3 regions of the Clostridium cellulovorans 743B genome follow, and region 2 is predicted to be linked to each of the others. Evidence: riboswitches for the same ligand, from Rfam matches in the RefSeq annotation. Region 2 holds a riboswitch; each other region holds the start of a gene.

Region 1 (5,161 bases), 560 kb from region 2:
AATTAGCAGCTACTGCTATTTCAGGATGTTGTAATACAACTCCAGCACCACTTAGAATAAACGTGCAAGCTAATGCAAAAGACATAGCCTTTAACCTTGACTTTAATTTCATATTTAACATAATGACACTCCTTTATATATATATCAATAAATTTATGGTCTCCATCCATCTTTGCCCGATAAGACATTTACTTTTGTATACTTAGCAGCCTCGCTACTAGTAAGAGCTTTTGACCAAGTTACTCTTTTAGATCTATTAGCACCAGTACCTGTACATCCAGATTCCTCAAGCAAAGCAGTATTATTTACATTTCTATTGCTCATTTTTAACCATCCAACTGGATTAACCGGAGCATTTAACTTGCAGTTTATATAGGATACATGACAGTAATCTCCATAAGTCCTTCCAAGATATACCGTAGAAGGTTTTTTCCAACTTGGATTAGTTTTTGCTGTATAATTAGCATCTCCATTAGCAGTTAAGGTACAATTTGAAAATACGTAACCATACTTTTGCCCTTGAGGTGTGTTAGCAGCTGTATACATACCACCATCTCTTAACTGATTTAATGTGCAGTTTTCAAAGAAAGCAATAGCACCTCCCCAAATAAAATCAACACTTCCTTGTATAAAACAGTCCTTAAAATATACTCTAGATTTATCAACTCCATAGGTATATGCACATAAAGTATCTTGTCCACTATAAAAGTTGCAGTTATTAAAAGTTGCTCTATCTCCATAGGTGTATACACAAGATGCTTGAACATCATTTCCAGTATCCTTTAAATGACTATTTTCAAAGGATATATTTTGTGCAACAAAATCGTTTGTTGCAACTATTAAAGCTGCACAATCTGCTGAACCATATTTACCACCACTAGGTTTAGCATCTCCATTAGCAACATTATAGGTTAACTTTGTATTATTTTTATTCTCTCCTACTATACTTACATAAGCCTTAGAGATAGTAAGCTGTTCTTTATAAACACCAGGCTTCACATGGATAGTCTTTCTTTTATTGTCATTAATCTTTGCTAAATAGTTATACGCCTCTGTTATTGTTTTATAATTTCCACTTCCATCTTTGGCAACAGTAACATCATAAGAAGTTGCTGCCAAAGCAACTTGGTTTGACATAACCACTGCACCAACAATTGCAGAAGTTACTACAAAAACCAGTGCTTTTCTTAAAATATTTTTCTTCATAAATTCCCCCACTTTTCTCACTTTAATTTATTATTTTTATTTGAAATTTAGAAAAGTAGCTAATTTTTCTAAGCTTCATTTTAAATATAAGATATTTATGATAACTATCATTATCTAGATTACAGCGTTCATTCTAACTAATACAATTCTTTAGATTTTATATTATGTCTTGAATGGAAACGTTACCTTCAAAGGTAAAAAATCGCCAAACTAAATATCATGACAAATTATTTTATAAAAATATATTTGTTTTAACGAAGAACTTCATAATATTATATTGATTCTTCAATATATCAATATACTTTTGATGTAACTTCAATAACACAACTTGTATACAAATAAATTATATCAAATATATTAAAAATTCTCCTTAACTTTCCAGACATATAATAGCATTATTAGGACATTTACCCACCCTTGAAGTAATAAAACTAGCATATAAGTTCACTTTTGAACAAACATATAAACTTTTGATGCAATTTCAATAATTAAGCTTACATATTATTAACTTACGAAAACACAAAAAAGCTAGGATACAAAACTTTAAATTTTAGTTATTTATCCTAGCCCATAATTTCGTTGAAATGTTAGCTATACTTCTATAGAACTTATTTCCTATATAAATAAGCATTATTCCAACATTTACTTTTACATTTTAATACCATATTGCTCCATTGCTTGTTTCAACTTATTCTGATTACCTTCTTCCATCTTCGTTAAAGGTCTTCTAAGTTCACCTACCTGATATCCCATAAGGTTCAACGCTGTCTTTACAGGGATAGGATTTACCTCGCAGAACAATGCTTCTACCAGTGGAATTGCCTCTAATTGCATTTTAGTACTAGCTTTAACATCACCCTCTAGATATTTTGCAACAATATCATGAGTTTGCTTTGGTGCAACATTGGATAAAACAGAAATAACACCAACAGCTCCTAATGATAACAATGGAACTATCTGCTCGTCATTACCTGAATAAATATCAATTTCTCCATTGGCAAGATGAGCAAGCTTTGCTACTTGAGAAATATCACCGCTAGCTTCCTTTATACCTACGATATTTTTAACATTCTTCGCTAAATCCACTACAGTTTCAGGAAGTATATTGCAACCTGTTCTACCTGGTACGTTATAAAGAACAACTGGTATACTTACAGATTCTGCAATAGCTTTAAAATGCTCAAATAATCCTCTTTGTGTTGCTTTGTTATAATATGGTGTAACTAAAAGAAGCCCATCAACCCCCATCTTTTCAGCTTCTTGTGATAAATAGATTGCAGTGTCCGTAGAATTTGAACCTGTTCCAGCTATTACTGGAATTCTTCCATTTACCTTTTTCACAGTATACTGTATTGTCTCCAAATGTTCCTCATGAGTTAGTGTAGATGCTTCACCAGTAGTTCCACAAATGACAATACAATCAGTCTCATTTGCTATCTGATATTCAATTAGTTCACCAAGTTTATCAAAATTAACACGATTATCTTCAGTAAATGGTGTTACAATTGCAACAGCTGCTCCTTTGAAAATAGACATTATTTTGTCCCCCTTTTATTTTATTGTTCGAAACGCAAAAAGCCGCCCAAATAGGACGACCTAAATATACACCAAAAAATATTATGTACATGTAGCGCCCCATCAAATATATTGATGACAGTCATACGGCTCTTAACCGTATCCCCAAGAATCTTATAGTTAAGGATATAAAATTCTTTCGGCGTTATTCCCTTTCCACTATAGTCAGCTATCCTTACATATCCTATAGTCTACTCTTGAGTAACGCAACCTCTACGAAACTTTATGTGTATGGTATCATTATCGAGTTAATATGTCAATAAGTTTTTTCTGCATTGCTTATTATTAAAATTTTTGAGCAGAGTACATACCCCAAATAAGTACTGCTCTGCTCAAAAATACTATATCTTATTTATCTTCTTCAGTAATATCTATCTTTATATGAACATCTTCAAGTTGTTTTTGTTCAACTTCAGATGGTGCACCCATCATAACATCCATAGCATTTTTATTCATTGGGAATGGAATTATTTCTCTTATACTTTCTTCACCTGTGATTAACATAATCATACGATCAACACCTGGTGCTATTCCAGCATGTGGTGGTGCTCCATAGCAGAATGCATTGTACATAGCAGGGAATTTAGCTTTCACATCCTCTTCTCCTAACCCAACAAGTTCAAAGGCCTTAATCATAATTTCAGGGTCATGGTTTCTTACTGCACCTGAAGAAAGTTCAACACCATTACATACTAGGTCATATTGGTATGCTAAAATTTTCTCAGGATCTTCATTCATTAAAGCATCCATACCACCTTGTGGCATTGAGAAAGGATTGTGGCAAAACTCAAGTTTACCAGATTCTTCACCGATTTCATACATTGGGAAATCAACAATCCAACAGAATTCATAGCAATCTTGTTTCATATGAGTTTCAGAAGCATAACCTAATAACTTACGAAGAACTCCGGCAGTCTTCTGAGCTACAAGCTTCTTACCTGCTGTTAATCCAACGAAATCTCCTGGTTTTAGTCCAAGTGCTTCAATAACTTGTTCTTTTTTATCAACTAAGAATTTAGAAATACCGCCAACTAATTCATTATTCTCATCTAGCTTAAACCAGAAAGCTTTGTTTCCTGTTTGAACTTCTACATCAGCACAAATTTTATCTATAACTTTTCTTGTTGCATTAAATTTATCAACAACAATAGCCTTAACAACTTGATTTTCAAAAGGTCCGAATCCACAATCTGCCATCACTTCAGTTGCATCTTGAATTAATAAATCAATACGAAGGTCTGGTTTATCTGATCCATACACTTCCATTGCAGTTGTATACTGAATGTGCTTAAATGGTGCTTTTGACGCAGTCTTATAAACACCATACTTTTCAAACACTGGTGGTAATACTTCTTCAACGATACTGAATACATCTTCCTGTGATGCGAATGCCATTTCCATATCTAATTGATAGAATTCACCTGGTGAACGATCTGCTCTTGCATCTTCATCTCTGAAGCATGGTGCAATTTGGAAGTATCTATCAAATCCAGATGCCATTAATATTTGCTTAAATTGTTGTGGCGCCTGTGGTAATGCATAAAATTTACCTGGGAAGTTTCTAGAAGGAACTAAATAATCTCTTGCTCCTTCTGGAGATGAACATGTAAGAATAGGTGTATTGATTTCTAAAAAACCAAGTTCGTTCATTCTATTTCTAAGATCCGCAACTATTTTACTTCTTAAAATAATCTTTTCCTTAACATTAGGATTTCTTAAATCAAGGTATCGATATTTAAGTCTTGTATTTTCATCTGCTTCTTTAGATTGATTAATTTCAAAAGGTAAAGCATTATATTGGCATTTACCTAATATAGTTATCTTTTCTGGTACGATTTCTATATCACCAGTCGCTAATGTAGCATTTTTGCTTGTTCTTTCACGAACAACTCCTTCTATTGAAAGGGTAGACTCATTGTTAACACTATCAACAATATCCATCATTTCTTCAGTCTCAATAACCACTTGAGTTACACCATAGTAGTCCCTTAATTGAAGAAATCCTAGATTTTTACTTACTCTTCTTATGTTCTCATACCACCCGACAATTATAACGCACTCACCAACATTTGACATTTTAAGTTCGTTACACGTATGTGTCCTTGACTGAATCATATTTTCCATCTTCCTTTATATGTATTTTTATCATATTATGTTATGTCCTATTATGTTATATTATATCATATTAATCTTAAATAATTACTAAAATTTCGCTAAGTACTTATCTAATATCCCATATGGTATTATATCTAATATCCTATTGGTTTTCAACCCTAATATAGCTGTCCCACCTAGTGTTATCTTAGATGGCAAAACTAGATTATGAATATCTACCGAATCAATTAATGAGTTTAAACTCCAAATATAAATCTATGTTCAA
Region 2 (5,161 bases):
CTTTATAATGGAATGATTGCGCCAGTCGTTCCATATGGGTTAAAAGGAGTACTTTGGTATCAAGGAGAAAGCAACTGGGGAGAAAGTACATATAATAAACTATTACCTACTCTTATTTCTGATTGGCGTAAAAACTTTGGTATAAAGGAACTTCCATTTATACTTGTTCAAATATCAGCTTATGGAACTCTTCAATCTGAAACGAATATAGTTCAGAATTGGAATGGTTTGGCGGAGATTCGTGAGGCTCAGCTAAAGACTATGTTAAGTGATAAAAATGTAGGTTTAGTTGTTACCACAGATGTTGGAGATCCGGCGAATATACATCCAACCAATAAGCAGGATGTTGGGTTGAGAGCTGCTTTAAGTGCTGAGAAAAAAGTGTACAACCAAAATATTATTTATTCTGGACCTATATATAAATCAATGGTGGTAGAAGGAAATTCTATAAAAATAAGTTTTGATTCAATAGGTAGTGGATTAATGGTGGGTTTAAAACAAGGCTTAACACCGGCTGTAGAAGTGAAGGATGGTAAATTAACAGGCTTTGCTATTGCAGGTTCTGATAATGTCTTTTATTTAGCGGATGCTGTAATCAGTGGAGACACTGTAGTGGTATCATCAAGTAAAGTAACTAACCCTACAGCAGTAAGATTTGGCTGGGCTGATTCACCAGTTACTAATCTTTATAATAAAGAAGGATTACCTGCTTCGACCTTTAGAACAGATACAACTTATATAAGAGTAGCAGAGGATATACCTACAGTTTTATATGGAGATATAAACAAAGATGGAAAAGTTAATGCTTTAGATTTTGCATTATTTAAAAAGTTCCTGCTAAGTTCATCAGGTACATATGATACAATTTTAGATCTTAATAAGGATAATTCCGTAAATGCCGTGGATTTTGCTATCTTGAAAAAGTATTTACTTGGAGGTATAAGTAGTTTACCATATGTGAAATAGTTACGGGTATTGAAAACTAAATCATTATATATATTTAAAGGACTTACTATCAAAAGTAAGTCCTTTATAATGCCACTAAGAGAAATGTAGCATAGGAATTATATTTCATTATTTCACTGAATTCTGAGAAGCAGTTTCTTCCATTTCAAGGTCTACATCTTCAAGCTTTATGACAGTTGTTTTATGTTTTAATTTATAGTACGACCACAAACCAATAAAGATAGGTAATCCTATATAAGAAGCGATTACACCACTCCAATCAATTGTATCTGCATCAAAGTAGCTAATCCCTTGACCAAAGATTACGATTATACAAAGTATTAATGCAATGATTGGCCCTAATGGGAAGAACTTTGCTTTATAAGTTAGTTTATTTATATCTCGACCTTGAGCAACAAAAGCTTTACGGAAACGATAGTGGCATAAAGCAATTCCAGCCCATGCAATAAAGCCAGCAAGACCTGAAGCAGCTACAAGCCACACATATACAGTGTTTTCAGCATAAAGTCCTGTTAGGAAACAAGCTGAAGCAATAACTGTAGTTAAAATTAATGCGTTGATTGGAACTCCTCTTGAGTTTAACTTTCCTAAGAAACTAGGAGCCCTTCCTTCTTTAGCCATTGCATAAAGCATTCTAGTAGAAGCATACATACCAGAGTTACCACAAGATAATACGGAAGTTAATATTACTGCATTCATTAAAGAAGCAGCGGCAGCAATTCCAGCTTTTTCGAAGACCATTGTAAATGGACTTACATCTACTCCAGCTTGTGTATAAGGTATAATTGCACCTACAACAAAAATTGTTCCTAGATAGAAAATTATAATTCTCCAAAAGATTGTATTAATTGCTTTTGGGATTGTTTTACCAGGGTTTTCACTTTCACCGGCAGCAATTCCAACTAATTCAGTACCTTGGAAGGAGAAGCCGGCAATTAAGAAGATTAAGAAAATCGATTTAGGCCCTCCAACAAATGGAGCTTCATCTATTGTAAAGTTACGAAGACCAATGGATTCTCCTCCTAAAATTCCAACAATAGTAGCAGTACCTATTACTAAGAATATAATTACTGTGATTACCTTTATTCCTGCAAACCAATATTCTGATTCACCATAGGCTTTTGCTGATAATAAGTTAAGAACTACAATTATTACTAAGAATAAAACACTCCAAATAATACTTGGTACGTCAGGAAACCAATATTTCATAAGTAAAGCTCCTGCGACCATTTCAGCAGCAACAGTGATTGCCCAGTTGTACCAAAAATTCCAACCTAATGCAAAACCAAGAGCTGGATCAATAAATTTAGAGGCATAGGTTTCAAAGGAGCCTGCAACAGGCATAAAAGTAGCCATTTCTCCTAAGCTCGTCATTAAAAAATAAACCATTATGCCAATACAAGTGTAAGCAACTAGAGCGCCACCAGGACCAGCTTGATGAATAGTATCCCCAAGTGCAAGGAAAATTCCTGTTCCAATGGCACCACCCATAGCAATCATGTTCAGATGTCTTGATTGCAGTGTTCTTTTTAATTCAGGTGAATCTGAATTTTTTTCATTTGTTATGTTCATGTTTATCCTCCTTATCGGTAGTTTTTCCGATAAGCGAATTACTGAAGATAGAATAAAAAAATACCCTGAGGCTACACTCAGGGTATTTAAGCATGTTTGCATACATAATATACAAACAAGTTTATCATACAAAGAATAATAGCTCTCCACAAATAAGTTTGTGACAGTCTTACATATATTCTATGTAAAACCAGTAGTACAACCTTAAAGCGATTAGTTGCATACTTCGGCGAAATTTCCTTTCAAACTGCATCATCGTGCTTAGCTCCACAGTTTTACTATTAAAGTTCGCGCCTCTATCTCAGATATTCACTTATAAATAAATACAGCATACACTATATTTCGATAAAGGTAAACTATCTTAAAATCAGTTGGATTATAGAATAATATTTTAAATTTTATAAAATGCATAAAAAAATAACTATTTTTTAAAAATATAAAGTTACTTATTATAAAATATCAAATTTACTGCATAAATTATACGATTTTATCAAAATGCATAAATAATCTTATAAACCCCAATATGCAAAGTTTTTATATAGACTCTTTTGTTTTCTCGCTTTGCAATTTTATAAGAGAAAAAACTAGTGCGCCTAATATTGCAGACAATATAGAAGCAATAATAATACTTATTTTAGCAGCGGACAACATGGCTTCATCTGAAAAGGATAAGGAAGCAACAAAGATAGACATAGTAAATCCAATACCTCCAAGTACGCTGGCACCATATAAATGACGTTTAGTTACTTCATGGGGAAGTTTTGCTATTTTAAGTTTAACCAAAATATATGAAACTCCAAAAATACCTATTTGTTTTCCAATAAATAGACCAAAGATAACGCCTAAGCTGACTGGTGTTAATATGATTGTCGAAAGAATATTAATATCAACAGTTATACCAGAGTTAGCTAATGCAAAGATCGGCATAATTACAAAGGAAGACCATGGCGTTAAAGTCTCTTCAAGTTTGTATAAAATTGAAGTTTCAAATTCAGCATCATTCTTACCAGAAGGCAACACCATCCCAAGCAGCACACCAGCAATGGTTGCGTGTATCCCTGATTTCAATAAGCAAATCCATAAAAGTATACCTCCGATAATATAAATAGGTACAAAATTAACATTAAGTTTATTAGCAAGTATAAGAGTCGCCAAAATAATTAGGGCAATAATAAAAGCAGTCCAGGAAATTTGGCTAGTGTAAAATATAGCAATTACAATAATAGCACCTAAATCATCAACTATAGCTAAAGCAGTAAGAAATACGACTATTCCTTTAGGAGCTTTTTTTCCTACTAAAGCAAGTATTCCTAAAGCAAAAGCAATATCTGTTGCCATTGGAATTCCCCATCCAGTTATAGTAGGTTCTTTATAATTAACCAACGCATAAATAATCGCTGGAACAATCATACCTCCTATTGCAGCGGAGATAGGGAGTATGGTCTTTTTAAAAGATTTAAGTTCTCCAAACAGTATTTCTCGTTTAATTTCCATACCAACTACTAAGAAAAATATGACCATTAATCCATCATTAATCCAGTGAAGCACTGACATAGATAAAGAAAATTTCTTGTAGCCGATAGTAAGATAAGTATGAAGAATATCATTATATTTTGTAGCAAAACTAGAATTTGCAATAATCATTGCTATTATTGCACAAAGTAGTAGAAGCAAGCCACTAGAAGCTTCATTCTTAAAAAACTTAGAAAATAGGTTTAATTTCTTATGATATTTTGTATTTTTCATATGTGTTTTCCTCCATATATTATATTTCCCTAAAACCTCAGTTAAAATAAAAGCGTTTAACTAAATATGATTCTTTATGAAACTTATATATTAAAAAAATGCAATAAAAAAGGTGGGAAAACTCAAAACGAGTTTCCCACCCCAGAAACTAAAATTGCTTGAAAGCAAATAACCAAATTTGCCCAACCGTACATAGTTATATTAACTTTTTAATGCTGTTTATATTATATTACATGATATTAGAGTAATCAACTTAAATTATTTTTTCTGGCAAAATAGATTAGAATAGTTAACAAAAATCATACTGATTTCCTGTGAGATTTCTTTAAGTGAGCTATCTATTTCACTACGGAGCCATACCTCATATAAATTAATGATGCCACCTGCAAAAAAATGTGCGTGAATGGAAAATTGAGGTGACTTTTTTGCATGCTCTGGAAAATCACTATTAGTTTTCATATAATCAACAAGGATTTCTTTTAGTTTTATAAGAAAATGTTCAGAACCTCTTGAATTGATAAGAGTTTTATAAAATTCTACATCATCTTCAAGCCAACTTGAGATTTTTAATAGAAGAGGTAAAGGGTTTTGAAAAAAGTTTTTGTGGCTGAATTCACCTAAAAATTCAAACATTTTTCCAATTATTTCATTGGATATCTGTTCCATAAGTGCTCGAATATCTTGATAGTGGGCATAGAAGGTTCCTCGGTTAATATCAGCACGGTTAATAATATCAGTAACTGTGATTTTCTCTATATCTTTTTCTTGTATTAATTCAATGAATGCCTCTCTAATCAATCTCCTTGAACGGATAGCACTTTTATATTCTGCTTTTTCACTCATAATTGAACTCCTAAAAAATTTTTTCTTTAAAATC
Region 3 (5,161 bases), 1.7 Mb from region 2:
GAATGTGTAAATGATGTGTTGCTTAAGGTTTGGGAAAAAATACATTATCACGATGAAAGCAAAAGTAAGTTCTCCTCGTGGCTTATAGCTGTAAGCAAATATAATGCAATAGATTATAAAAGAAAACTTTGTAAAATGGATAATCAATGTCATATAGATGATTTAATGTTAGCCGATGAAAGAGTGTTAGAGGAACAAATTTTACATAGTGAAAGCAAAGAGGAAATTCTTAAGGTTATAAATGGGCTGGATAGTCCAGATAAAGATATTTTTATAAGAAAATATTTTATGGGTGAATCTTTAAATGAGATAGGTGAGAAGCTAAATCTTTCTAGGTCAGCAGTTAATAACAGGCTTTTTAGAGGAAGAAAGCTTTTAAAGGAAAATTTAGCTTTGATGAAAGGGGAGGTAGTTTAATATGTCGGACAAACTTTATGAGGAATTTAATAATATTTCTTTTGATGAAGCAGAATTTGATTTAATAGAAGATGCTTTAACAGATGTGGAAATGAAAACTCTTAAAAACAATCTAAAGAAAAGAATTTATAAAAAGAAAAGACGGCATATTAAAACTGCTGCTTCAATTGTGATAACGGCTATTGTAGGGGTAACTTTAATAACACCAACTTTTGCTGAGGCTGTAGGACAATATATCCCTGCTATGGAGGCTGTTTATGAAAAGTTAGGTTATTATCAAGAATATAAGGAATTTTCACAGTACATAGGTGAGAGTAAGGAAGATGAAGGATATACCTTTACAATAGATAGACTTGTAGCTGACAGTGATACAGTTTTAATTGGAGTGAAAGTCAGTAAGCCAGGACTTAATGCAGTAAAAAAGGACATTCGTAAGAAATCTGATTTTATGATGACTGCTGACCTTATAGGTGGGAAGGAAGGTACAATTATGAGTGGTGGAATATTTGAGGAAGTGCTAGATGAAAATACTTCTATTGTAATGGTAGAATGTGATACAGCCCCAGGAAAAGAATTACCTAAGAGGTTTGCTATGATGGTGAATATTCACAATATGTTTGAAAGTAGTTTAAATGTGAATTTTGATTTACCTGTGTCGCGAGAAAAGATACAAAAGGAAACTATAATTAAAAAGAACTTAGGAGAAAGCAATATCGGAGATGGGTTTAAAATTAATTTGAAAGAATTGAAGGTTAGTCCTATAAATACTAGTATAAAATACTCTTATGAAGGAGAATCGACTCAAGAAAAATGGATTAACTTTTATGCTTATGATGACAAGGGGAGAATATACGATTATTCAAGTGGCAGAGCAGATGATAGTGGGTATAGAATAAATGTTTTAGAAAAAATTAATAAAGAAGCTAAGAAACTTTATATCATTCCATATATGCAAATTATCAATGAAGGGGAATTTGATAATGAAAAATACGAGGATTTAGATTTCAATAATACGTTTTTCAAAATAGATACAATAAGAGAATTTGACTTCAAAGATGAAGGAATAGTTAATTTGTATAAGATAGAAAAAAATTCGAAGAGTATTAAGTTTTACTATAATATTATAAAGGGAGAAGGTGAACTAGATAAAGGATATAGAATATGGCTATTCGAAAATAATGGGGATAGGATAGAGGATAAAAAAGTTGTAGCTATGAAAAATGCAAAAATATATAAACTATTTACAAGTGAGGATAATAGCTATTGCCTTGAATAGGACAATATAGATACTAATAAGAATTATGTATATTCAGTTCAAAATATATTACCTTTCAAATATATTGAAGGAAATCAAATAGAAGTAGATTTGAAATAGCTTATTTTTCCGTGAGATTTAATAGTTTTAAGTTGTTATAAGCGCAGTATATGTTAGTCTTAGAGATAACTGAATCTTATAATATATATGTAACAAATGAAATTATAAGGTTTAGTTTAAATTGATATCTAATTAAGTAAAGTATATAAGTATTGTATTATAGATATTAACATGATAGAATAATAAAAAATCGAATATTTCAAGACCTAGGGTAGAGGTGCGGTGTCTATCAGTAGCTGTTATTAGTCGGCAGACGTTTTAGCAACAGTGAAAGGATTCATCGCCGAAGGAAACAAGCTTTTGCAGAAGCCTTTCCTGGCAGTGCACATAAGATGTGTAATGTTGTCACTTTTATTTAAAAGTGGAGAGCTACAAGGTTCACGAAGGTTTCAATATAAAATTTATATTGTAGCTAAGGTGTGCCTTGGCTACAATTTTTTTATATACTTTTATAAAATTCAGCATAAAATGAATATTGTATAAAAATTGAGCAAATAGCAGTTGGGAATTAAATATGAGACTTTTTCAAAATAGAAATAGATAGTAATAAAAATTAAAAGATTCCTATTATTATTTATGTTGAAGAGGTGAAGAAATGGCAATTGTAGTACAGAAATATGGAGGTAGTTCCGTAGCTACTGCTGAAAAAATTAAAAAGATAGCAGATACATTGATAAAAAGAAAAAGCAAAGGAGATAAACTAGTAGTTGTAGTTTCTGCTATGGGAGATACTACGGATGATTTAATTAATCTTGCAAAAGAGATTTCTCCAAATCCTGATAAAAGAGAATTAGATGCACTTTTATCTACTGGAGAAATGATGAGTTCAGCTTTACTTGCAATGGCTTTAAAGGAAAAGGGTGTTGATGCTGTTAGTTATACTGCATACCAAATAGGTTTAGAGACTACAGGTAATTACGGAAAATCTTTAATAAAAGATATTAATGATAAAAAAATAAAAGAAGCTTTGAATAAAGATAAGATAGTTATAGTTGCAGGTTTCCAAGGAGTAAATGAAGAGGGAAACATAACAACTTTAGGAAGAGGTGGCTCAGATACTACTGCCGTTGCTATAGCGGTTAAACTTAATGGTATTTCTGAGATATATACAGATGTTGATGGAATTTATAACTGTGATCCAAGAAAGTATGTAAAAGCAAAAAAGATACCACAAATAGATTATGAGGAAATTCTAGAATTAGCTAGCTTGGGGGCTCAAGTTATGCATTCAAGAAGTATAGAGTTGGCACAGAAGTATAATATTCCAATTTATGTGGGCTTAGCAAACGGTGAAATGAATGGAACACTGATTACGGAGGTTGTTAATATGGAGACTAAACCAATAACAGGAATAGCTACTAGTGATGAGGATGTAGCCATAACATTAGAAGGATTAGATGCAAAAATGAATATAATATCAAGGCTTTTTGGAACAATTGCAGAAAGAAAGATTTCTATAGATATGATAAGTCAAAGTGCACCAGTAAATGGTATGGTGACGGTATCCTTTACTATACCAAAGGATGACCTAAATGAGTGCATGGATATATTAAAGAAGGCTATTGATGCAAAACACATTTTTATAGATACAGATATAACTAAGTTATCAATGGTTGGTATAGGGATGAAGAATACTTCAGGAGTCGCGGCAAAGGTATTTCAAATTTTCGCAGAAGAAAATATTTCTGTTAAGATGATAACAACATCAGAAATCAGAATTACTTGTGCGATATATCAAGCTGATAAAGAAAGAGCTATTAAGCTTATTGTTGAAAAGTTTAATCTGTAATGACACTGATTAAAATAAATGGTAAAATGTTAAAGGGTAAAACAATAATGAAGGTAGAAGATTGTAGATATACAAAGGTTTCACCGTGAAAGGGGCTAAAAATATGAAATTGTTAGGAACTATGGAGGTTCGTGATAACGAATTATACATTGGTGGTGTCGCTTCAACAGAACTTGTTAAAAATTATGGAACGCCATTATATGTTATAGATGAAAAGCTTGTTAGAAATACTTGCAAAAGCTATTATGATGCTTTTAAGGTTAAAGAGGGAAAAAACAGAGTAGCATACGCTGGAAAAGCTTTTTTACCTATGGAGATGTGTAGAATTATAAATGAAGAAGGACTTTGCCTTGATGTAGTTTCTGGAGGGGAATTATTTACTGCTTATAAAGCTGGTTTTCCATTAGAGAAAGTGTTCTTTCACGGAAACAACAAGTCACATGAAGAGATTAAATTGGGGATAAATCTTGGAGTAGGAACCTTTGTTGTGGATAATTTATACGAGATAGAGCTTATAGATAAATATGCAAAGGAAAAAAATGTGGTCCAAAATATATATTTTAGAATCACTCCAGGTATTGAAGCTCATACTCATGATTATATTCAAACAGGACAAATCGACTCTAAATTTGGATTTACTATAGACAGTGAAGCATTGGATTTTGCTATAAAGACTGCTAAGGAAAAAGAAAATATAAAGCTTATAGGTATTCATGCACATATTGGTTCACAAATCTTTGATATCGAACCTTATGGAGATTTAGTAAGATTGATGTTTACTCTTGCAAAACGTATAAGAGATGAGTTTGATATAGATATAACAGACGTTGACCTAGGTGGTGGAATAGGAGTTTACTATACTGATGAAGACGAGCCAAAGTCAGCTCAGCAGTTCTGTGAGACAATAGTTAATAAAGCTGAAGAAATAGCTAAGGAACTTAGAATGGAGGTTCCTAGATTAGTTATAGAGCCAGGTAGATCAGTAATCGGTAATGCAGGAAGTACATTATATACCATTGGAGCTATCAAATCAGTACTAGATATAAGAAAATATGTTTCTATAGATGGTGGAATGACTGATAATATTAGACCAGCATTATACAACGCTGCTTATGAATGTGCTCTTGCAAACAGAATGAATGACGAAGAAAAAGAAGTAGTAACTGTAGCAGGAAAGTGCTGTGAATCTGGAGATATACTACTAAAAGATGTTGAGATAAATAAAGTGAACAGCGGTGATATCCTAGTGGTTCCAACTACTGGAGCTTACGGATATTCTATGAGCAATAACTATAATAAGACTCCTAAGGCTGCAGTAGTAAGCGTTATGGACGGAAATACAAAGGTTATGTGTAGAAGACAAAGCTATGAAGAATTAATTCAATTAGAAAACTAACACGTGAGAAACAATTAAATATACTTTAGAAAGCCTACTAGGAAATAAACTTAGTAGGCTTTTGTATTATTCAGTATATCCAGTATATCATCAAGCACTAAGCTATAGTAATCTGCCCCTGTTCTCTCACATACTTTATCATAATTTATAAAAGCTGAGCCGCCTATTACTATTTTAGGTGAAC

The links. Region 2 has a riboswitch for lysine ahead of CLOCEL_RS18000 (amino acid permease). Riboswitches for the same ligand answer to the same signal wherever they lie in the genome.
Region 1: linked by a shared signal. The riboswitch ahead of dapA (4-hydroxy-tetrahydrodipicolinate synthase) and the one ahead of CLOCEL_RS18000 (amino acid permease) in region 2 are both predicted to bind lysine.
Region 3: linked by a shared signal. The riboswitch ahead of CLOCEL_RS03265 (aspartate kinase) and the one ahead of CLOCEL_RS18000 (amino acid permease) in region 2 are both predicted to bind lysine.

Annotation. Positions count from the first base shown of each region.
Region 1 covers NC_014393.1:3,820,640-3,825,800, forward strand. The annotation lists gene pelA (pectate lyase) at 1-121, opposite strand, end outside; gene CLOCEL_RS15600 (pectinesterase family protein) at 154-1,206, opposite strand; gene dapA (4-hydroxy-tetrahydrodipicolinate synthase) at 1,855-2,742, opposite strand; lysine riboswitch at 2,827-3,005, opposite strand; gene aspS (aspartate--tRNA ligase) at 3,130-4,896, opposite strand.
Region 2 covers NC_014393.1:4,379,084-4,384,244, reverse strand. The annotation lists gene CLOCEL_RS18005 (CBM35 domain-containing protein) at 1-966, shown strand, start outside; gene CLOCEL_RS18000 (amino acid permease) at 1,075-2,538, opposite strand; lysine riboswitch at 2,670-2,845, opposite strand; gene nhaA (Na+/H+ antiporter NhaA) at 3,073-4,284, opposite strand; sodium ion sensor (DUF1646 type) at 4,415-4,472, opposite strand; gene CLOCEL_RS17990 (TetR/AcrR family transcriptional regulator) at 4,543-5,127, opposite strand.
Region 3 covers NC_014393.1:788,593-793,753, forward strand. The annotation lists gene CLOCEL_RS03255 (sigma-70 family RNA polymerase sigma factor) at 1-417, shown strand, start outside; gene CLOCEL_RS03260 (DUF4179 domain-containing protein) at 419-1,693, shown strand; lysine riboswitch at 1,997-2,172, shown strand; gene CLOCEL_RS03265 (aspartate kinase) at 2,388-3,581, shown strand; gene lysA (diaminopimelate decarboxylase) at 3,685-4,977, shown strand; gene CLOCEL_RS03275 (helix-turn-helix domain-containing protein) at 5,028-5,161, opposite strand, start outside.